DNA from 2 places in the Xenorhabdus siamensis genome. Region 2 is predicted to be linked to the other one. Evidence: predicted binding sites of a transcription regulator. Region 2 holds the regulator's gene; the other holds the start of a gene.
What was found. Region 2 encodes LexA, which represses DNA repair genes until DNA is damaged. Its sites were predicted from a motif close to TNCTGTATGTACATACAGNA; they were not measured.
Positions count from the first base shown of each region.

Region 1: a site for LexA is predicted at 3,073-3,092, ahead of AAC852_RS17175 (TfoX/Sxy family DNA transformation protein). Genes of this name have one in related genera too.

Region 1 is NZ_JBBMXE010000017.1:115,667-128,058, reverse strand. It holds gene AAC852_RS17195 (AAA family ATPase) at 1-115, opposite strand, end outside; gene matP (macrodomain Ter protein MatP) at 321-770, shown strand; gene ompA (porin OmpA) at 832-2,139, opposite strand; gene AAC852_RS17180 (SulA-like leucine-rich domain-containing protein) at 2,492-2,800, opposite strand; gene AAC852_RS17175 (TfoX/Sxy family DNA transformation protein) at 3,304-3,903, shown strand; gene AAC852_RS17170 (hypothetical protein) at 4,286-4,819, opposite strand; partial or broken gene yccS (YccS family putative transporter) at 4,938-7,130, opposite strand; gene helD (DNA helicase IV) at 7,197-9,293, shown strand; gene hspQ (heat shock protein HspQ) at 9,494-9,814, opposite strand; gene yccX (acylphosphatase) at 10,114-10,392, shown strand; gene tusE (sulfurtransferase TusE) at 10,408-10,737, opposite strand; tRNA gene AAC852_RS17140 (tRNA-Ser) at 10,920-11,007, shown strand; gene AAC852_RS17135 (helix-turn-helix transcriptional regulator) at 11,239-11,394, opposite strand; gene AAC852_RS17130 (hypothetical protein) at 11,378-11,929, shown strand; gene AAC852_RS17125 (IS630 transposase-related protein) at 11,936-12,259, shown strand; partial or broken gene AAC852_RS17120 (IS630 family transposase) at 12,288-12,392, shown strand, end outside.
Region 2 is NZ_JBBMXE010000012.1:160,703-173,094, forward strand. It holds gene AAC852_RS12895 (quinone oxidoreductase) at 1-206, shown strand, start outside; gene dusA (tRNA dihydrouridine(20/20a) synthase DusA) at 237-1,274, opposite strand; gene zur (zinc uptake transcriptional repressor Zur) at 1,843-2,307, shown strand; gene lexA (transcriptional repressor LexA) at 2,445-3,062, opposite strand; gene AAC852_RS12915 (diacylglycerol kinase) at 3,181-3,552, opposite strand; gene plsB (glycerol-3-phosphate 1-O-acyltransferase PlsB) at 3,690-6,158, shown strand; partial or broken gene ubiA (4-hydroxybenzoate octaprenyltransferase) at 6,244-7,099, opposite strand; gene ubiC (chorismate lyase) at 7,113-7,640, opposite strand; gene pgi (glucose-6-phosphate isomerase) at 7,821-9,467, opposite strand; gene lysC (lysine-sensitive aspartokinase 3) at 9,782-11,155, shown strand; gene iclR (glyoxylate bypass operon transcriptional repressor IclR) at 11,399-12,229, shown strand.

The DNA.
Region 1 (12,392 bases), on a different contig from region 2:
TGGGTTGAATTGCTTCTATAGTAATAGTAGACAATTCAGCAACAGAATTGAAAAGTGCTTGATAAGGTGCACTGTCTGGCTGTAATGACTGCCAGTCTAATTTTAGATTCGTCAAAGTGATAGCTACATGTAATGAAAAAAGAAACATTTATTATACAAGATTAAGCAGTGAACCAACATGTTATAATCTTTGAAAAAGATAATATTCGTGCTAACTCATTAACTGCCCATAAAATATTTCAGTATCTTGTGTTGTTATGAGCAATTTAGATAAATAATTGCTATGCTTAATTTAAGTTACGCTGTCACTGAGAGATGAAATGAAATATCAACAATTGGAAAATCTGGAATGTGGCTGGAAATGGGCTTACTTGGTAAAAAAGCATCGTGAAGGTGAGCCAATTACTAAATATATTGAAAAAAGTGCTGCTCAGGATGCGGTTAGTGAATTACTGAAACTGGAACGAGAACCTGTCAAGGTAATGCAATGGATATCACAGCACATGAATCAAGATTTATCCAATCGCATGAAACAAACCATTCGGGCGCGACGTAAACGTCATTTTAATGCTGAACATCAGCATTCGCGTAAAAAGTCTATTGATTTGGATTTTTATGTCTGGCAGCGCCTTTCAAATCTCTCCCAGCGCCGAGGTAAGACGTTATCAGAAACAATAGTGCAACTATTGGAAGATGCCGAATATAAAGAAAAATACACTCACCAGATGTTGAGCTTGAAACAGGATTTGGTTGCTATTTTAGGGAAATAAATCCAATAAAACCCCATGCGTGAACATGGGGTTTGCACTTTTATCATTACTAATGAGCCTATTACAGAGATACTTTGGATTGAGTCTGATTAATTTCCTGAGTACCTTGAATATTGATGATTACCCGGCGGTCTGGGGCCAGGCAATCAATCAATTTAGTGCGAGCTTTGATGTTATTACATGCTGACCCAGTAACAGGATCTTCTTTACCGCGACCTTCAGCTTGAATACTGTTTGCAGGGATACCTTTAGCTACCAGATAGTCTACAACGGATTGGGCACGTTTTTGAGACAGGGGCAAATTATAGCGTTGACTACCAATACGGTCAGTATAACCGACTACCAAAACATGTCCCTGAGTTGGATCAATTTTCGTGAGTTGGTTATAGAGATTATCCAGCTCATGCTTGCCTTCAAGTTTCAATGTTGATTTATTGAAGTTGAACAGAACATCTGAGCGTAGGGTAAAGCTCTTTTTCTCGATAGCAGGAGTTGGAGCCGGAGTAACAGGTGCAGCAATCAGGGGGGCTTCATCCTGACCAAAACGGTAAGAAATACCAACAGTTAGCAGGCCAATATCTGGACGAGCACCGATAGCGGCCTCCCGACCATCCAGACGTGAGTTACCATCTCCTCCTCGGCCTACTTTTGGGGTCCACTGGTAATCCAAACGAGTTGCCAGATTTTTGGTTAGTGCATATTCAGCACCAATTGCTATTAATGGAGAAATACCTGTGCTACTGGTTTTCACATTTACTTTATCTGTAGTTGGTGACCAACCGGATTGCGGAAAAATTTTGCCCGTATCACCAGGAGAAGGGAGATCTTCTTTATTATAAAATATTCCACCTGTATAAGATATGTCTTTAGAATTATAATGGGCTGAGGCCCTTGAATGCCATACTATCCCCCCCAGGCGGGTATAAACATCTAAATCATTCGTAACTGGAACGCTTAATTTTGCTGTCAACTGGACACCCTGAGCACGAAAATCCCCATTATTGGCAGAGCTTTTATATTTTATGCTTCCTAACCAGTCATAACCCAGTTCGAAGCCTAAATATGGAGTTGCCTGATAACCTATATAAGCTCCAGCACCCAGTTGATTTCTATTTGTCGCATCACCTGTTGCGGCAAACGGCTGGGTGGGGCGGTAATTTGGTTTGCGCTGACCATGTCCCCATCTGTCTATCCACCCTGTTGTTATTGGGTACGATGTTGCTGCATTAGAACCAAAGTCAGTAAATTTTGTCTTATTAAACTGGGACCATCCTAACTTAGCACCAGCATACCAAGTATTCTCTTTGGGAGCTGCTTGAGCAACAGTTGCAAAAGTTGCTACTGCCACTGCGATAGCTGTCTTCTTCATTGTACGCCTCGTTATCATCCAAAAAAGCAGTTAGCCTTAAAAGTCTTATTATTGGCCATTAGTTGAGATATTTAGTTGGGTATACGCACTTCTATCAATAGATAACTCCTGAAATATAAGATTAACAAGTACAACCCCGACTTTGTAAAGTCTACAACGAACTTTAAAACTTACAAGTACACTATGATTCGTGACGCAGATTTTTTAAATATACAATTACAATTGCTAAATATTACTGACGGTAATCTACAATATTTACTGTTATAATACGTTGAATTTTCTTATAAATAAGAGCAGATAATAGTGGCGGGTTGTTTACTATAAAAAATATTGAGATAAATCCTAATTTCATTCAATGATAGTAAGTAGAATGAACTTTTATTGTGCTTGGTAATATCTTGAGTTGGCCGGATAAATTCTGTGGACGCATAATCAAACCTAATGCCGTACCTTTATGAGCTGCCAACTGTAATTTTTGCACTTCATATTCAGATAATTCTGGTAACCATCCTAAAACTACACTGTAATTACCACTTGCTAGTGCTTTCTCCATTGCCTCAAGAGAGGCAATGGGAAGTATTTGGTTTAACTGAACAATTTTACTTAAAGGTAAGCCTGAATTTATTAGCCATTGACGACTTAGTTTCCTATTAGGTGTAATCCATAGTAACCATCTATTTTCATTCCCGGATTGATGTAATAAAGGAAGAAGGGTTTGATAGCTTGGTTATCGTATATTGGTTATCACTATAAATCAATTGCACTCACTATACCTTCTTTACCCTCTTTCACTGACCCCCTCTCAATTGGAATGTAATTTTTGTGTAGGCGAATTTGTCAGATTATCTATTTTTTTATTCTATTACGGTCAATTTTATTCTCAATAAGATATTCCAAAATTAATTGAATATTCATAATTCATTCCACCATGATGTGTGTATATTTATACAGTACTCTGTTGTTTGTCTAAAATCAAGGGTATTTTTTTCAAAGTACTTCGCAAAAATTCATATAAAACAGTTTTTTTCTAACTTAATGATTGGCAGGTTAGAACAGATTGAGTATGGTTTTAATTACTTGTTCTTGTTATCTATTTCATTAATAGCAAACATGGATATAGCACATAAAATATTTAAGCAGGATATAATTCATGGAGTGATAAAAATGTTTTTATCTGAGGCTCGTTTTGATCAATTGGAACATAGTGTATCTTCACTGGGAAAACTTAAAAAGAAGTCTCAATTTGGTGGAGTTGGATTATCAATTGATGGAGTCTTGTTCGCCCTGGGTTCTGAGGGCGAGCTTTATTTACGAGGAAATAGTCATGCAGAGGTATTATTTAAAGTCAGAGGAATGGAGAAGTTTATCTATTTAAAAAGGGGTATTCCAGTGGTTTTGCGGTATTACCGGGTCGGTGAATCACTTTGGCAGGATCAAAAACAATTATTTAAATATATTAACTTGGCTTATCAATGTACATTAGCAGATGTCATCAGCAGGCAGAAAATACCTCTTAGGTTAAAGGATCTTCCCAATTTGGGGATAGCTCTGGAGCGTCAATTATGGAAAGTAGGCATATCTAAAGTAGAAGAATTGCGCGTGTTGGGAGCAAAAGCGGCTTATCTTAAATTGCAACGAAATAGGAAAAAGATGAGTGTTAATGTATTGCTTGCGTTGGCTGGTGCAATAGAAGGTTGTCATGTCGCTGTTTTACCAGAAAAATTACGCCATGATTTGTTGCTCTGGCATAAAGAATTAGAATGAAGTAATTAAAATTATCCTGCATGATAAAAATGAAAAATAGGGGCTATGCTCCTATCTTTCTTTGGCATTAGTGCTTTTCGGTATTAATACTCCGCAATAAGATATAAAAAATTATTGAAGCTATTGATAGTCTGTTGAAAAAAATAGATAGTGAATTTAATGTTTGAAATATTGATAATTTAATTTTATTGGAGTATCTATATGTATTGCTATTTTTTGTATGCCTGATTATGATTTTTTAAATTCTATTTTCAATATAATTGGCGATAATATTATTTCCATTGCTTCTATAATTTTTCTTTCTTTAAGAAAATATTAATCATATTTATGGCTCGTTGTCGTTCCTTTGAGTTATTGATGAATAAGTTATGACACTCTTGTATTAAGCGTATTCCTTCTTTTCAGGTAGATCAACCGGAATATCAGGATAACCATATTCACGGTTCCATAAAAAACCATATTCATTTGAGTAATAATTTTTAAGATAAATCTTTAATTGCAACTGTTGGCTATAGTTCTGTGGAAGCAGAAAAAAGACATTTTTATTCAGTATCATGCATTCGTAAAAAGTCGTTAACCCAGGGTTTGCCAAAACTTTACGGGAACGATGTAGTTTTTGCAGAAAATCCTGCCTTTCAAGGCAACCAATTTTAATATGCGGATGTGTTTGGGCAAATAAGTTTGCCAATTTGTTGATAGTATTTCCACCACCGGCAATAATAATCTTGGGTTCCTGATTTAGACTGGAAGTAGTCAGTAAATCTTGATTAAGTGTGGTGGATATAGGGCCAAAACAAAATGGATCAGCATCAAAAATGATATATGGATTATTTTGTAACATATCATTACCTCGTAAAGAAATATTCATAAATAAAAATAATTCATTATCACATTGTGAAATATGTTGTTTAAGCATGGTATGATTTTTTACGGCAGTTTGAGATTTTGCGAGAACCACCTCACCTTGGTTGAGGCAGGTTTCATTTTATATTTATTAAACAAAAGTGTAATAATTGAATAGGTGATTTTATCATTTAATATTTTTTCTTTTTATTTATTTGTTTTTTTAATGAAATAATCTCTGGCAATAATTCAATCAGTAACACTACCTGCTGTAATACAAGCTGAACTTTATTGTTATCAGAAGTCAGTTGATGACTTCTTTTACTCAAATATTCTGAAATATGCTGAAGAGGCTTATCATCGACTCTGTCTTGCTGTAGTGCAAACTCAACATGATAGATTGCATCATTAAGTATTTCCAGGATGACAGGGTCATTAAGTTTATCGCGATGTGCTCCTAAAGCAGAAATATACCTCAGCATAGTATGGTTAAGACAAAGCAGACGAAATGCCGCCTCCTGAGAGATGCGATGATTTTTGGGTTCTGTTGACATGTTTGAGATCACTGATGCCAGTTCAGCATCGCAATTATGGGCATTACGGCGAGCGACCCGATAATCCAGGCAATTACTTTTTCCCTGATGATATTGCAGCACAATTGCACTGAGATAACGACAATTTGCACTCATAGTGCGGATAATAACATGCGGTAATTGGCGGAATTTCCAGTCAGGCCAGATAAAACTCACTGCCAGTAAAGCAATAACACAACCGATCAGTGTGTCTGTGATTCTGGGTAAAGCGATTTTAAAACCTTCTCCCAGTAAATTAAAACTTAACAGAACCAGCAACGTAATAAACAGGGTTGCATGTGCATATTGAATATTACGAAAAGCAAAAAATAATACACCTGAAATCACGATCAACAATAACTGTCCTTCAATAGAAGGCACAAGGTAGAGAATGGGTAACCCAATCAAAATACCTGCCAGGGTGCCAATAATACGGAAGGCTAAACGACGGCGGATTGCACTATAGTTAGGTTGGCAAACAAATAGGCTGGTCAGCAAGATCCAATAGCCCCGTTGTAAATCAAACAGTTGAATAATCGCATAACCAGTACATAGCAGAGCAGACATACGAACAGCATGGCGGAACAGGGCTGATTTTGGCGTCAGATTGCTGTGGAGCCGAAACCAAATATCGCGCCAACCCGTTAAAGCTTCATCGGATAATTGCGTATCTTCTTGTCTATCATAGCTTTGATTTTCATTACTTAATTTATCAATGTGAGAGCCGCCGTGTGAAATGAAATATTGGTCAGAACTGAGTCCCGCTAATTGAGCATCAATTGCCCGTAAGTTTTTTAGTAAGTTATTGAATGCGTTTATCTTAGTGTTAATTATTTGCTGGTTTTTTAATCTTTCCAGAGAGCACTCAAGATAGTTGAAAGCATTCTCGAAACGTGAACTATGCTGATATTGTTTACGCAGGATAATAGATTGTGAAACTTGCTCACAAGCGTGTGCCTGCATGGACAATAATCATTGAAAACGAAACAGAATATCGCTGTGACGTAACGTTTCTCGCAGTTTTTGATATTGAATGTGGGATGAACTGGCCCGTTCGTGAATATCCTGAACAATAAAATAATAGTGGAGAGTCTTACGGGTTCCCTGTTGTCCTCGATCCCCTTTCAGACGGCTTAATAAAGTTATTTTGGTCATGTTGAGTGTCGTAACTAATGCGCTGTTAGCCATAACAACATCAAATACAGCTTGTTTATATTCTTCTGTTTCAGAATCGGGGTCAAACAGATTCGTTTTGGCGTAAAGGTATGCAGAAAGCTGATGGTAACAACGGGCCAGATTTTCTTGTAATGGACGAATAGGAAACAGTAAATGCCCGGCTAATGTCAACAAGTTATACCAGATTGCACCAGTGAGTAATAATAAAGGTTGCTGATACCAGACAGGAAATATGGATGCACCGAGCATAGTATAAATAGCAATTAATAAAGCACCGAAGGCAATAGTAGCATAACGTTGCCCCAAAGCGCCTAGCAGGATAAAACTACAAGTAGAGATTGCCAGGCCAAAAAAGAAAAGCCAGGGATAAGGAAAAAGCAGAGTGATGGATATGGAGGCAACAAAGAAGGAGATTAAAGTAATAATAAGGTTATGTAAACGGCCGACTAAGCGATCATCCAAATCTGTTAATGCTGCGGCAACGACGCCTAAAGTCAGAGGGATCGTGATTTTGGGCTCTTCCTGCAATAACCAGGGAACGAAAGTCGTTCCTGTTAGCGCAATGAATATACGAATATAATAGAGAACGTGATTGTTATACAGAAAATGGCGGGAGCTGGAAAAAACCGTTAGCACAAAATACTCCTAACAACATTTACATGAGCGGGGAGCTCAACAATTTTCAGGTACGGTGCTACTACAATGGAAATAAAATCAACACAAATTGGTCAACGGCTTGCCCGGCATCCATATAATCGGGTGCGTTTGCTTAATGCTGGCGTTGAAGTCAGTGGTGACAAGCACCAGTATCTAATTCCGTTTAATCAATTAATTGATGTTCAGTGTAAGCGAGGGATTGTCTGGGGGGAACTGGAATTTGAATTACCTGAAGGAAAAGTTGTCCGTTTACATGGAACTGAATGGCAGCAAACACAGCATTTTTACCATTATTTACTGAAAAAATGGCAGATATGGAGCCTCGAAATGAGCGAGATCAGTGCTGAGGTACTGGCTGCCCAGGTAAATAAAATTGACAAAATCAGGCAACAGAACCGTTGGATTAAAGCAGCAGACTTATCTTTAGTACAGCAACAAATCCAGGAAACATTTCAATCCCTCCCTTTACCCTTACAAAGAATCAAACAATTTAAGAATTGCTGTGATAACTATCAGATTTGCCTGGACTGGTTGAATGGAGGAGAAAAAAAATTAAAGCACATAAACCAACAGTGGGTTGATCGTATGTTGGAACAATATGGTGAGTTTTTCCAGTCTGTAGAAAATTCGCCATTCGATTGTTCTCAGTGTCGGGCCGTAGTTAACGGTGAAAAATCCATATTAGTTTTGGGAAGTGCGGGGAGTGGGAAAACCGCTGTTCTAGTTGCGCGTGCTGGATGGTTATTATTACGTCAACAGGCACTTCCTGAACAGATTTTATTACTCTCTTGTGGGCATCAATCGGCTGATGAGATAAATAAACGTATTCAGTTACGTTTGGAAACAAAAGAGATAAAAGCGCAAACATTCCATGAGCTGGCACTTAATATTATTCAGCAAGCGGGTAATCATGCTGCCAAAATCAGCGAATTAGAAACTAATACTCAGAAACGCCGTGATTTTCTCATTCGGGAATGGCAAAAACAGTGTAATGAAAAGAAAGCACAGGCAAAAGGTTGGCGGGAATGGTTGGAGGAAGAGTTGGGCTGGCAATTGCCGTATGGTGAGTACTGGCATGATAAACAAGTGCAGACTCGTTTATCCAGTCGTTTGGAACATTGGCTGGGGCTAATAAGAATGCACGGTGGCAACCAGAAAGAGATGATTGAGCAAGCCTCATCTGAATATGCTAGCCTGTTTCAAAAACGTATACGCCTTATGGCCCCTTTATTGAAAGCCTGGAAATTAGCATTAAAAACAGAAGGAACGATGGATTTCTCTGGTTTGATCCGTCAGGCAGTGAATATTCTGGAAAAAGGGCGTTTCATTAGCCCGTGGAAACATATTTTGCTGGATGACTTTCAGAATATTTCTCCATTAAGCTCCAGTCTATTGGCAGCACTGAGAATACAGAATAAACAAAGCTATCTATTTGCTGTTGCAGATGATTGGCAGAGAATTTATCAAATTAACGGTACAAAACTGACTTTTAATTTTGCCGAAAAGGTTTTCAGTAAAAGCATTCCTGATGGAGATATTTTTGACGAAATTACTGAATGTATTTTGGATACCACTTATCGTTTTAATGATCGTATTGGTGAAATTGCCAATGGATTTATCCAGCGGCATCTCTGTCAGGTGAGCCATTCACTCAGTAACTTAACTCCTCGTAGTTTAATGAAAGGAAATAAAAGATCAGTTGTAATTTTGCCGGAAGAACAGTTGGAAGCATTACTGAACAAAACGAGTGGTTATGTCACCAATGAAGAGACTATTTTGTTATTGGCTCGTTATCATTACCTTAAGCCTGAGTTATTGAAAAAAGCGTCTACCCGTTGGCCGAATTTGCATATTAAATTCATGACCATCCATGAATCCCAGGGACAACAGGCAGATTACGTAATTATCTTAGGATTACAGCAAGGTCAAGATGGATTTCCTGCATCAGAAAAAGGTTCCGTATTGGAACAGGTATTATTGCCACAACTTGAAAAATTTTCTGATGCAGAAGAGAGTTACCTTTTGTATGTTGCACTGACAAGGGCAAAAAAACAGGTATGGTTGATGCAGGATCTGAAAAAACCATCGTCCTTTATTCATCAACTCTCTCAATTGGGTGTTTCGAGCCAGCGTAAACCTTAAGCTGTCGGGAGAGGGAGCTGTCTCTTTCCTTATTACTGGCAGAAAGCAAGGGATTAGACGTTGTCATGGATCGCTGCTCAAAAATTGAAACTCCTCGTTTAGGATTGAAAAAATAAAGAAGGCGATGTTCGCTTTTGTTTCACCGCCTGTCCTTACCAGAATTGTTAAAAATCGTGTTCAGTAAATAGAAAAGACTTGTATTAATTTCTTAACCTTGGGGCTAATAGCTGGCTGCGGATAGACTCAGCTAACTCATCCAGAGAAGGATGCTCTGGGTGATCATCTGATATCTCGTAAGTCAATTGTGCCTCTGCCAAATAGGTGTGAACGGGTTGTCCATCATCACCTTCCATCACAACGTGATACCACGGAGCTGAACGTAAAGTTGCATTAGATGCAATATCATTTTCCTGCGGTTGTTCTAAAGAATATTCAGCATCAATATCTACAACAACACCCAAATAGCCTAGCAACTTATGCCTTACTTGCTGGCCGATACCGAATTTGCTGGCGATCATCATAGTCACCTCCAGAGAAACCTTGCAATCACTCTTATATAAGGGCAGAAAGGTAAATTTCAAGCGCACACCCGGTAACCGGAATCTTGCATGCAGGATAGTATGTGATCACCATCCCATAATTCAGGTTAGCTGTTGTGTATATAAAATACAATACTAAAAGTGGTCTTAGTATGCCAAAGTTATTATACCCAATAGATCCCAAACTGTTACTCAAGAAAAAATAAACGCACTTTCGGCAAAATACTCTATTAAGGGGTTGGGGATATTTCTTCGATTTTGCTTGCGGGGGGAGAAAAAAGATGACTATTCAAAGTATCACCATTTATGTATATGGACGAGTACAGGGAGTTGGCTTTCGCTATCAAACATATCACTGGGCAAAGAAAAATAAGTTATTGGGGTATGTTCGCAATATGAATGACGGTAGCGTCAAAATAGTTGCTTGTGGTAATGAGGAGCAAATCAAAAAATTAATCCATTGGTTAGAGCAGGGAGGGCCTCCGGGTTCAAAGATTGAACATTTTCAATCACATTTTTGTGAAGTGGAAGTGATGGACGATTTCAGCATCCGTCATTGAAGACGGATGACTGATTCAGATACATTTTACTGGTTTTGGAAGACCGGCAATTTTAGTTGCTTGTTTTGCTGGCCCTTTAGGAAATAGACGATAAAGATAGCGACTATTTCCTTTTTCTTCGCCATACTTTTGTGAAATTGCTTTGACTAGCATTCGAATAGCAGGAGAAGTGTTGAACTCCTCATAAAATTTGCGCACAAAACGAATCACTTCCCAATGTTGTTCGGTCAAAGTGATATCTTCCTGCTCAGCAAGCAGTGGTGCCATAGCTTCTTTCCATTCACTGCTGTTTTTCAGATAACCTTGTGCATCGGTTTCGATCTCACGACCTTCAAATACCAACATAACTTTTTAACCAATCTATAATGATGGCAGCAATTTAGCAAAAATCACCTTTATCCCCAAGAAAGATCACTATAAATGCTGAATAAATGATCCAACAAGCAGTGAAATGAACAAATTGACGTCAATTGAACATATAAATACTTTACATTGGGAACAGTGATGTTTATAGTGCTCGGCATTGCGGAGGGGTGGCCGAGCGGCTGAAGGCAGCGGTCTTGAAAACCGCCGATGGGAAACCATCCGAGAGTTCGAATCTCTCCTCCTCCGCCACTTCTACTTCTCGTAACGTCTCCTAAAGTCCACTTTTTCAAATAAAATCAATAAATAACAATAAATCCAAGTCTCCTAATATCTCCTAACATCTCCTGAAAGCGACATGAAATTGTGTATAGTTTTGTGCATAGTTATTCCTATACACATCTTCCTATACACATGGGTGAAATGATGAAGCTAACAGACGTGGCAATTAAGAGAGCTAAGCCAGAAGCAAAGTCTTATACGCTATCCGTTAATCTCACTCTCTATAAAAGCAATTGTTCGAGGACCAATTTTAACTGGTTTAGGGAATTCCCCTTTATCAATTAGTTTATAAGTCCATGACTTGCTATAACCCGTTCTGCTTAAAACTTCATCTAGCCTAATGAATTTATTTGACATTGGGATTATCTCCTTTCTGATAACCATTCCCCAAAATCACCTTGGCCACTTTCGCCGGCGTTGCTTTTCTTTCCCATGTCGCATCAAAAATAATGCCGTTCAGTTCCGTAGTGAGAATATCATTCAAATTCTTTGGTCTTTCGCTGTAGGGAACCTGATCAGGCACTCCATTCATCACGTCGATAACCAGCGCGGTGATTGCGGCCCGTCAGCGTCTCGATCTGGGGGAGAGTTAAATAACCAAGCCCACAGCCTGATTTACAGTGACGGTGATTTTGCCTTCGGCGGTCAGCTGGATGACCAGTATCAGGACAGCGGAAAAGGGAAAGTTATCAATAACCACAGCGCCTATATGGAAGCGATGGGGGAGATGCGGCTGGCGGCTGACACCATCAATAACGTCAATGACCATTTTGAGACCGAAATTGAGCGCATTTCGCAGACACCCATGGAGGAATACCAGGTCTGGAGGCAACGTTATAGCAGAATCATACTAATATGTCATAATATCCAAATCCAAAATGACAAGGCATAAAGTGAAATGGGTGACAGTTTAGATTTTCGAAAAAGAGTACTGGCATACAAAGATAAGCATTCGTTGACTTTCGAACAAATGAGTGCCCATTTTGAGATCTCTATTCGTACCCTGTTCCGGTGGAGCCATAAAATAGAACCTTGCATGACGCGTGATAAGCCTCCCATAAAAATTCCTGATGAGGTACTCATTGCGGATGTCCAAAATTTTCCTGATGACTATCAATGGGAAAGAGCAAAGCGCCTGGGGGTCTCACAATCGGCGATTCATTACGCTTTGAAACGGCTTCGGCTCACGCTTAAAAAAAACCTTAAAACATCCTCGCGCTAATCCTCAGCTTCGTCAGGCGTTTGTCGAGCGCATCAGCGACTATGAACAGGAAGGCAAACCGATTGTGTATTTGGATGAAAGTGGTTTCGCGCAGTCAATGTCACGGATATACGGGTATTCAGAAAAGGGGCAG
Region 2 (12,392 bases):
TTCTTACCCGACCTTCCCTTAATGGTTATATCACTACACATAAGGAGTTGACTGAAGCCAGCAAAATCCTGTTTGATTTTATTGCCAGCGGTAAAATCAATGTAGATGTTCGAGAAAATCAGAAGTTTCCACTAAGCGAAGCGATAAGAGCACACCAGATACTGGAAAGCCGAGCAACCCACGGTTCCAGTTTGTTGATACCGTGATTCCCATTTTGAACAAAGCGCCTGAGCGGATTACATCCGCTCTGTTACCATTTCCAATGCTTTTTCAACAACCATAATGTCAGCACCAGGTTTATGTGCATTCTCACTCAAATGACGACGCCATTGACGTGCACCGGGAATTCCCTGAAAAATACCCAAAATATGGCGGGTAATGTGCCCTAAATAAGTGCCTTTTGACAATTCTTGTTCGATATAAGGATAAAGTGCCTTCACCACCTCAACGGTATCTGTCACGGGAGCGGTTTGGTCAAATAATTCACGGTCGACCTTCGCCAGAATAGATGGATTTTGGTAAGCCTCCCGTCCAATCATCACACCATCAACATGCTGTAAATGCTGCTTCGCTTCTTCCAATGACTTAATTCCACCATTAATGGAAATTGTTAGTTGTGGAAAATCTTTTTTCAATTGATAGACCCGTGGATAATCCAAAGGCGGAATTTCGCGGTTTTCTTTTGGACTCAAACCAGACAACCACGCTTTGCGAGCATGGATCACAAAATGATCACACTCACTGTTTTTCATGACAGTATCAATAAAATCACACAAAAACTCGTAGCTATCCTGCTCATCAATACCGATACGGGTTTTAACTGTGACAGGAATATCTACCACGTCCTGCATCGCCTTGACACAATCGGCTACCAGCGTAGCTTCTCCCATCAGGCAGGCACCAAAACGACCATTCTGTACACGATCAGACGGACAACCGACATTCAAATTAATTTCATCGTAACCACGCTCTTGTGCGATCTTAGCACTGTGCGCCAATGCCTGCGGTTCACTGCCCCCCAATTGCAATGCCAATGGATGCTCTTGCTCGTTATAAGCCAGATAGTCCCCTTTGCCATGAATAATTGCGCCTGTGGTAACCATTTCTGTGTAAAGCAGCGCTTCTTTACTTAGCAGGCGATGGAAATAACGGCAATGACGGTCAGTCCAATCTAACATCGGTGCTACGGAAAAGCGGGAAGGTTTGAATTTCCCGCCTCCATTTTGTATTTCAGTGAATTCACTACATTTTTGTGTCTGTATATTTTCGTGCATTTTAGGCTATTTTGAGATTATTGGTACACCATCCAGTACACCACACCAAATGGTGTACTGGTGACTGAGAGGTAAATAATGGCCTACTATACCATAGAAAAACGCCCTCAAGCAGATGGTACTATTCGTTATCGCTGCACCGTTGGTGTCAAATCTGATGGCCCACACAGAATGATACCGAAGATTTAACGGTTGGAGATCTATTGCATAAATAACCTTAGCGCTGCTTAAGCAGCACTGAGGTTAATTAAAACAATAACAAACAGTACTTATTTTTTATTAAAATACGATAATGAAATATTTTTATTTATCATATTTAAAAAGTCATAATTAAAGGTCTATTTCAATAGCTCTATAGAAAATTGGTGTTGTTATTGCTGGCTTAGCTATTTGGTAAATAACTCAATTTAACAATCATAGTCTCTACCCCAAAAGCCAAGAAAACTAATTTATTAATTGATAATCAAAAAGAATGATAGGGCCATGGCCATTAAGTAGATTTCAGCTATGAATTGAAAAAACATGATAACATTACAACCATTGGCATATGCTGAGTGTGAAGGATGTAATGAAAACTATCAACCAAAAAAAGTTACTGACACGGGCTGAGGCAATCTGCCTGTCGCGAGGGGTTCGTTTGACACCTCAACGCCTTGAAATTCTGCGTTTAATTTCAGCACAACCAGGTGCAATAAGTGCCTATGATTTGCTGGATCTGCTCCGTGAAGCTGAGCCACAGGCAAAACCGCCAACGGTCTATCGAGGGTTGGAGTTTTTACTGGAACAGGGTTTTGTCCACAAAATAGAATCTACGAATAGCTATGTGATTTGTCATCATTTTGAACAACCTTGTCATACATCAGCTATGTTTCTTTGCGATAACTGTGGTTCTGTTACCGAACGAGATGCTAAAGATATTGAATCAGCTATACAAAATTTAGCACAAGATGCAGGATTTCATCTGCGGCATAGTGTAATAGAAGTTCACGGCTTGTGCTCTTCCTGCCATGAAATGAATTCCTGTACGGAATAAGTTTTAAAGTCCGTTTTATTAGGCGGTCATCACTGATAAGTTTATTAATTTCCAAGTTCCCAGATAAACGTTTTATTCGCTGGGATAATGAAAAATGACCGCCCAAAATGGCAAAGTGTAATTATCCGCTTTTACAATCAGAACCAATCCCCGTTACGAATAACGCCAACTGCCAATCCTTCAATGGTAAAATTCTGTTCTCGTAAATCCACAACGATAGGCTCAAATTCAGGATTCTCAGCAATCAGTTCAATTCTGTTTCCTGTTTGTTTAAAGCGTTTTACTGTGACTTCATCTTCAATCCGAGCCACGATAACTTGCCCGTTATGAACATCCTGCGTTTTATGCACAGCAAGCAAATCACCATCCATAATACCGATATCTTTCATTGACATACCACGAACACGCAATAGAAAATCAGCATTTGGTTTAAATAATTCCGGATCCACTTTGTAATGGCTTTCGATGTGTTCCTGAGCCAATAGTGGTTCACCAGCAGCAACACGACCGATTAGTGGTAATCCCGTACCTTCATCTTCCTCTTCAAGCAGCAAACGGATACCTCTGGAAGCACCAGCGACAATTTCTATCACCCCTTTACGCGCCAGTGCCTTTAAATGCTCTTCTGCTGCGTTAGGTGAACGAAAACCAAGGCGTGCTGCAATCTCAGCACGTGTCGGTGGCATACCCGTTTGAGAAATATGGTCACGCACCAAGTCATAAACCTGTTGCTGCCTGGCAGTTAATGCTTTCATTTCGCCCCCTGTTTGTTTATACAGTCTGACTGTGAGTATATACAGCTAAAATTGAATTGGGAACCTATCAGAATGTAAAAGCGACTAAATAACGAATTTTGATGAAAAATAAATCACCTTAGCGTATAAAATGCGACCCAATGATTGTTATCCAAATGGATAGTGCCAAAATAACAGCTAAAAATACTGCGGCAGAGCCCATATCTTTTGCCCGCCCTGACAATTCGTGATATTCACTGCCGATTCGATCAACCACGGCCTCAATTGCACTATTTAGCACTTCAACAATAACCACCAATATGACAGAGCTAATGAGAAAAAGTCTCTCAAGCAGGCCAAAATCAAAGGAAAACACCACAATAATCGCTAAGACAGCTAAAATTACCTCTTGTCGAAATGCAGCCTCATTCTGCCACGCGGCTTTAATACCTTTTGCTGAATACCTCACTGCTTTAATAATACGGCTCAAGCCTGTTGATTGATTCGCCATAAAAATTTTCTTCAATAATCATAATAGTTTTAAGATAATATAACTTTTAGTTCTTATTATTATCTTATTTCCACAGATCTCAAAATCTGTTTCTGGTATGCTTGCGACGCATTGCTAATAAGAGGCTTAAAGCAGTTATGTCAGCTTGGCGTAAAATATATTACAAGTTATTGAATTTTCCGATAAAACTTTTAGTAAAAAGTAAGCTTATTCCAACGGCTCCCATTCAAGAATTGAGTCTTGATACGACCCGGCCTATTTTGTATGTGCTCCCGTATCATTCAAAAGCCGACTTATTGACCTTGCGTCAACAATGTCTGGCTCAAGATCTACCAGATCCTTTAACCCCTTTGGATATTGATGATGCACAGCTCCCAAGTTGTGTTTTTATTGATGACGGCCCACGTGTGTTCCGCTGTTATGCGCCTAAGCATGAGTCTGTAAAGATTTTTCATTCTTATCTGGACTTACATCGCAATAATCCTAATCTGGATATTCAGATGGTGCCCGTTTCCGTGATGTTTGGACGTTCCCCAGGACGTGAAGGGCAAGAAACAAATACAGCACCACAGTTGCGACTTCTCAATGGGATCCAGAAGTTTTTTGCAATCCTGTGGCTCGGTCGGGATAGTTTCGTACGTTTCTCCACGCCTGTTTCATTGCGCAGTATAGCTAATGATCATGGTACGGATACGATTATTGCCAATAAACTTGCCCGTGTTGCACGGATCCACTATTCCCGTCAACGTCTGGCAGCAGTCGGGCCACGTTTACCTGCCCGACAGGATCTGTTCAGAAAGTTACTGGCATCCAAAGCCATTGAAAAAGCCATTGCCGATGAAGCCCGTAGCAAGAAAATTTCGCCAGAGAAAGCAAAACAGAATGCTATCAATATGCTGGAAGAGATTGCAGCGGATTTCTCCTATGAAACTGTACGCATAACAGACCGTGTTTTGAGCTGGACGTGGAATCGCCTCTATCAGGGCATCAATGTCCATAATGCCGAACGGACCCGCCAATTGGCTCAAGATGGTCATGAGCTGGTCTATGTTCCATGTCATCGCAGCCATATGGATTATCTGCTGCTTTCTTACGTGCTTTATCATCAGGGGCTGGTTCCACCACATATTGCAGCCGGTATTAACCTGAATTTCTGGCCAGCAGGGCCAATATTCCGCCGCCTTGGTGCGTTCTTTATCCGCCGCACTTTTAAAGGCAACAAACTCTATTCGACAATTTTCCGCGAATATCTGGGAGAACTGTTTTCTCGTGGTTATTCTGTTGAATATTTTGTCGAAGGAGGTCGTTCCAGGACAGGCCGCCTGCTTGATCCGAAAACCGGCACACTTTCGATGACATTACAAGCAATGCTGCGCGGAGAATCACGCCCTATCACCGTTGTGCCAATCTATATCGGTTATGAACATGTGATGGAGGTTGCGACTTATGCCAAAGAGTTACGGGGCGCAACTAAAGAAAAAGAAGGATTTTTCCAGATGGTTCGCGGGTTACGTAAACTACGTAATCTGGGGCAAGGGTATGTGAACTTCGGCGAACCAATCCCATTAGTACAATATCTGAATCAGCATGTTCCGGAATGGCGTGATTCTATCGATCCAATAGAAGCGCAGCGCCCGGCATGGTTGACACCAACTGTTAGTAAGCTGGCTGGCAATATTATGGTTAATATCAATAACTCCGCAGCCGCAAATGCAATTAATCTATGTAGCACGGCTTTATTGTCATCACGTCAGCGAGCACTTACTCGTGAACAGTTGATTGAGCAATTAGACTGCTATATGCAATTGTTGCGCAATGCTTCTTACGCAAATGATGTCACAGTACCGAATAAAACAGCGGAAGAACTGTTGGATCATGCTTTACGGATGAATAAGTTTGAGGTCGAAAAAGACAGTCTTGGGGATATTATTATCCTGCCTCGCGAAAATGCGGTATTGATGACCTATTATCGCAACAACATCCAACATCTGTTGATCCTGCCATCTTTGATTTCCAGCATTGTGATGCATCACCGCCGTATCAGCCGCAGTGAACTGCTTAGGCAGGTACAACTGATTTATCCTCTGCTTAAGCAAGAACTTTTCATGCGCTATAGCAAGAAAGAGTTGCCTGATGTGGTTAATACATTGATTGATGAACTGGCGCGTCAATGCCTGGTTTGTAATAAAGAGCAGGAGATACTGGTACTCAATCCTGCGCGTATCCGTCCATTACAATTGTTGGCAGCAGGTATCCGGGAAACATTACAACGCTATGCCATCACGCTTTCTCTATTGAATGCAACTCCCGATATCAGCCGAGGTACATTGGAGAAAGAGAGCCGGATGCTGGCGCAACGTTTATCCGTGTTACATGGAATCAATGCGCCGGAATTCTTTGATAAAGCGGTTTTCGCTTGCTCAGTGAATACGCTGCGTGAAGAAGGTTATATCCACGATAACGGTAACATGGTCACCATAAGTGCCCATGCTCTTTATCAGGTATTGAGTGAATTAATGTCTCCAGAGATCCGTTTGACCATTGAGAGTGTCAGCATGCCTCCTGAGTACAATGACCACAAACCAGCAAATGAAAATCAGGAATAACGCTTTGACATTCTGAATAGAATTATTCTTAAGCTGATCGTTCTGAAAAAGAGAAGATTAACGGGCGGTGCTAACGCCCGTTCTCTTAAAAAACATAACTGAAAAGAATACCGAGGAACAAAATAAAACCAACGTAATTATTGTTCATGAATGCCTGAAAACACGACTCCCGCTGACGGTCAGAAATCAATTTTTGTTGATAGATAAAGAGCGCTCCTGCCAATAATACTGTCCAGTAATACATTCCCCCTAAATTCACTATGCAACCAACCGATACGAGAATTACCAGCATAACGAATTGCAAAGTACCAATGATTAATTTATCAAAACGACCAAACAGTACTGCTGTTGATTTCACACCAATTTTCAGGTCATCATCACGATCCACCATGGCATACTGAGTATCATAGATTACAGACCAGATTATGTTCGCCAGAAATAATAACCAACACTGTAATGGTAAGGACTCACTTACTGCTGCGAAAGCCATAGGAATTGACCAACCATAAGCTGCACCCAACACAACTTGTGGCAAGTTGCTGATCCGTTTAACGAAAGGATAAATCCATGCCAATCCCAGCGCGACAAAGGATAAAGCAATCGTCATTTTATTCAGTGTCAATACAAGCACAAAAGAGATCAACACAAGTGGCAAATAAGATTTTGCATTCTTTTTCGCTGATATCACCACTGGGGAGCGGACGAAATTTTGTCCGTTCAACATGCCCGTCAAATTTCCTATCAGCGAAATCATTAATACAACATCCTGCCGCCCGCATGAAAAAGACACCCAGAGTGAAAATCAGCAAGATATGTAAGTTCGGCATACCTTTTGCTGCTATCCATAATGCCCAATAGGTTGGCCATAATAACAATAATACGCCAATGGGTTTATCGATACGCATTAAACGGCAATAGGCGCGCCATTTATTTCGCGTCATACTAACCTCCAATCTATTTCTCCCTTTTCATATTATTTATTTTATATACAGGTGATGCCGGCAAAAAAACTTCTGTAAGTAGTAGAGGCTTCTTTGATAAACGCAACAAAGAGCGCCGTGCCCAACGCTGTCCTTGTTGACCTATTTGAATATAATCTCGTGTCAGATTATTGCCACTAAACAGATAGCGCCCAAGTGGAACGGTTCCAACATCCACCAGCTTTTTGTCTGGCCCTGTTAATGTTTCCTCTGGGATTACTGTACGCCCCAATAACCACGGAATATTATCTCCGTATAAGACAATTTCACGTAACCAATACTTTTCGCTTACAGGTAAATGCTCACTTTCATCACCAATATCTGCTGTTGTAATGAAACATTCCCGAAATGGTGCAACTGTTACATGATGGCAATGTTGTTCAAAACGATGTGTCATTGAACCGACTTCCATCAGCCAGTCTAAAATATTTTCCGGAGTATTGACTTCACCAGCCGAAAACCAGTGAATAGGTGTAGAAGTTAATATTGTGTCATCTGCCATGTCATTTTCCAATCGCGGAGAACATCAATTTCTCCGACAGCACAACGAGTGGAATGTGAGGATAGCATGTTGCCGGCCAATAAAATAAAAAGTTGATAGCAAATTATGGAAATTTAAAAAATATCCCCCCGATATATGGTGTTATTGGGGGGATAAGATTAAATAAAATAGAAAATCAGATTAACGCCACTTTTTAAAGCGGTTAATGAGACCATTTGTAGAACTGTCATGGCTATTCACAACTTCTGCCCCCTGCAATTCAGGCAGAATACGGTTTGCCAATTGTTTGCCCAATTCCACTCCCCATTGATCGAATGAGAATATATTCAGAATTGCCCCCTGAACAAAGATCTTATGTTCATACATGGCAATTAATGCACCCAGACTGAATGGTGTCATTTCACGCAATAAAATTGAGTTGGTTGGGCGGTTACCTTCAAACACTTTAAACGGTACAACATTTGCCACCTCCTGTGCACTCTTCCCGACGGCAGCAAATTCAGCTTCTACCTGCGCCTGAGTTTTACCAAAAGCCAGTGCTTCAGTTTGTGCGAAAAAGTTAGATAGTAGTTTGCTGTGATGATCAGCAACCGGATTATGACTAATTGCAGGTGCTATAAAATCACATGGAATAAGTTTCGTACCCTGATGGATAAGCTGGTAGAAGGCATGCTGACCATTTGTACCCGGCTCTCCCCAGATAATCGGCCCGGTCTGATAATTTACCGGATTACCATTGCGGTCAATATATTTACCGTTTGATTCCATATTTCCCTGCTGGAAGTATGCAGCGAAACGGTGCATATATTGATCATAAGGCAGAATCGCTTCAGTTTCTGCACCAAAAAAATTGTTATACCAGATGCCAATCAGCGCTAACAGAACAGGAATATTTTGTTCAGGCGCGGTCTGCTCAAAGTGTTTATCCATAGCATGAGCACCACTCAGCAACTGCTCGAAGTTATCATAACCAATGGAAAGGGCTATAGATAAGCCTATCGCAGACCAGAGGGAATAACGGCCACCAACCCAATCCCAAAATTCAAACATGTTTTGAGGATCAATGCCGAATTTGCTGACCTCCTTCTCATTCGTTGAAAGCGCGGCAAAGTGTTTAGCCACATATGCTTCATCATCTGCACTTTGCAGGAACCAATGACGGGCAGAATGAGCATTAGTCATTGTTTCCTGTGTGGTAAAGGTCTTGGACGCAATCAGGAATAGTGTGGTTTCTGGATCCAGAGATTTCAATGTCTCCGCAATATGGGTTCCATCCACATTAGAAACAAAATGCATATTGAGGTGGTTTTTATAGGCTTTCAATGCCTCAGTTACCATATATGGGCCGAGGTCAGAGCCGCCAATACCAATGTTTACTACATCAGTAATAGCTTTACCGGTATAGCCTTTCCACTCTCCACCAATGATACGATCACTGAACGATTTCATTTTTTCCAGCACCGCATTCACCTGCGGCATAACATCTTCCCCATCTACGTGAATTGGAGAATTACTGCGGTTACGCAAAGCAATGTGCAGCACAGCACGATCTTCAGTACGGTTAATCTTTTCACCAGAAAACATACTATGGATAGCAGCGGACAAATCCGTTTCTTTCGCCAATGCCTGTAATTTTTCCAATGTTTCCGTAGTAATACGGTTTTTGGAGTAATCCACCAGAATCTGATCGTCAAACGTTGCAGAGAATGTCGCAAAACGCGCCTTATCCTGTTCAAACAGATCTCGTAAGTGAATATTCTTCATCTGTTCAAAATGCTGTTGCAATACTTTCCAGGCTTCGGTCTGGCTAGGGTTGATGTTTTTCATGAATGATGCTCTCTATCAACTGTAGATAAACAATAGGAATGCATAGAATTGTAACAAGTTAATGCTGTGATGGATCTCTTTTTCCTTTTACTAACTGATATTGGTCAAAATAAGTTATTATTTCCAGCTCTAATTGCTTATACCCTTCAAATTCGACATCCACTGGATATATAGGCAAAAACGATAATTTCATTCTGATCATGAAAGATATTGATGCTTAATTCTCAAGCATTGACTCAACAAAGCTAACCCGATATTTCTAATCTTTTATTTCTAAACTAACTCTCTATTCCTAAAACAGAAGGCTATTATCCATGAGTGCAGTATCTTCTCCCTACTCGCAGTATGTTGTTGCAAAATTCGGTGGTACCAGTGTGGCAGATTTTGATGCCATGAATAACTGTGCTGATATTATTTTGGCAAACAGAGATGTTCGCGTAGTCGTTTTATCAGCTTCCGCTGGTGTAACTAATTTATTGGTCACATTAGCATCTGGTTGCGATAACGATAAACGGGAGAAGTGCCTGAAGCAGATCCGTGATATTCAATATGCGATTATCAAGCGATTAAATGAAACGGCTGTGCTTAAAGAAGAGATTGAGCATTTATTGGATAATATCACAACGTTGTCAGAAACTGCCTCACTGGCAACGTCTAAGGCGTTGACTGACGAGTTAGTCAGTCATGGGGAAGTCATGTCTACACTGCTGTTTGCTGAATTGTTACGTCAGCGCAACACGGATGTCGAATGGTTTGATATCCGCCGGATAATGCGTACCAATGATCAATTTGGGCAAGCAGAGCCTGACACAAACCAGCTCAATATATTCGCGGCAGAACATCTTCAACCTCGTCTGAATAACACGATCGTCATTACACAGGGTTTTATCGGCAGAGAGGAAAAAGGCCGCACAACAACGTTAGGACGTGGCGGCAGTGATTATACCGCCGCCCTGCTTGGCGAAGCACTGGGCTTGCAGCGTGTTGATATCTGGACGGATGTTCCGGGGATCTACACAACCGATCCCAGAGTTGTCCCAACCGCCAATCGTATTGATAAGATTGCTTTTGATGAAGCGGCCGAGATGGCAACATTTGGTGCCAAAATTCTCCATCCAGCCACTCTACTGCCAGCCATCCGCAGTGGTATTCCTGTTTTCGTTGGTTCGAGTAAAAAGCCGCAGGCTGGCGGTACACTGGTTTGCGACAGAACGAAAAATCCACCTCGCTTTCGGGCATTGGCATTGCGGCGTAAACAAACTTTATTAACCCTGCATAGCCTGAAAATGTTACATGCAAGAGGCTTTCTGGCAGAGATTTTTACCCTGCTCTCACGTCATAATATTTCAGTGGATTTGATTACCACTTCAGAAGTAAGTGTTGCTTTGACACTGGATACCACAGGTTCCACCAGCACGAATGGCAGTTTGCTGACCAATGCCCTGCTAACTGAACTTTCAACATCATGTCGTGTGGAAGTTGAAGAAGATTTGGCACTGGTAGCAATTATCGGCAATAAACTTTCACAGGCCAAAGGATTAGGAAAAGAGATTTTTGGCCCCCTGGAATCCTTTAATATCCGTATGATCAGCTATGGAGCAAGTAGCCATAATGTTTGTCTGCTTGTACCCGGCAAAGAGGCAGAACAGATAGTTCAGACACTTCATCGTAATCTGTTTGAAGATTGAAATTCAAAGACTGATCAACATATTAACTATATGATGTAATATAATCTCATCCTATTATGGGATGAGATTACACCTTCAATAGCTCATAAAGGCTCATACTTCCTCTCGCTAAAAGTAATATTTACCTCTACTCATCGGATGTGTTTTTTGCCTCTTTATCATCCATAATAAGAAAACGAAAACAAATTCCATTTTTTCTACCACAGTTATGCTGTAAGTAGAGGATAATTTAGAGGGAATCTTATGAGCTCCGCCATTGCCAGCAAACGTACCAAAAAAACTAAAATGACAACCGGTAGTGCCGCTGCAAGCGGTCAGGTTCAATCCTTAAGCCGAGGTCTATCCCTTTTGGAATATATTTCTGATTCACAAAGTGGAGTCGCATTAACTGACCTTGCTATTCAGGCTGGCCTTCCCAATTCCACCACCCACCGCCTTTTGACCACATTACAACAACATGGTTTTGTTCGTCAGATTGGCGATCTGGGATTGTGGGTAATTGCATCACATGCTTTTGTTGTCGGCAGCAGCTTTCTGCAAAGCCGCAATCTGATGGTATTAGTTCACCCGATTCTACGCCAACTAATGGAAGATTCTGGCGAAACCGTCAATCTTGCTATTTTCAATATTGATGAGTATGAAGCAGTGATTGTTGATCAAGTGCAGTGTAATGCACTGATGCGAATGTCCGCCCCAATTGGCGGCCAGTTGCCGATGCACGCTTCCGGCGCAGGTAAAGCGCTCCTTTCCACACTGTCCGAACAAAAGTGCCTACAATTACTGCATAAAAAAGGATTACACGCCTATACACAACATACTCATACCACAGCAGCCGCGCTGAAAGAAAATCTTGAACAAATCCGTAAGCAGGGTTTTTCATTTGATGATGAAGAACATGCCCTTGGGTTACGTTGTATCGCTGCCTGCATTTATGATGAGCATCATGAGGCTTTTGCTGCTATTTCTATCTCCGGCCCAATATCGCGCATCTCTGATGATCGAGTCACTGAACTTGGTGCTCTTGTTATGCGAGCGGCAAAAGAGGTGAGTCGGGAGTATGGAGGAATTAAGTAATATTTTGGTTAATTTCACTTTTTTACGACACAGCTAATATCAACCAGATGAGATGGTCATTAAAATCATGGGGTTGTATTCACCAGGTTCTTCTGCCCATCCTGATATGTCATTACGTGATGCCTAGCATCAAGAGCCATGGCTCAATAACACTTTTATAATT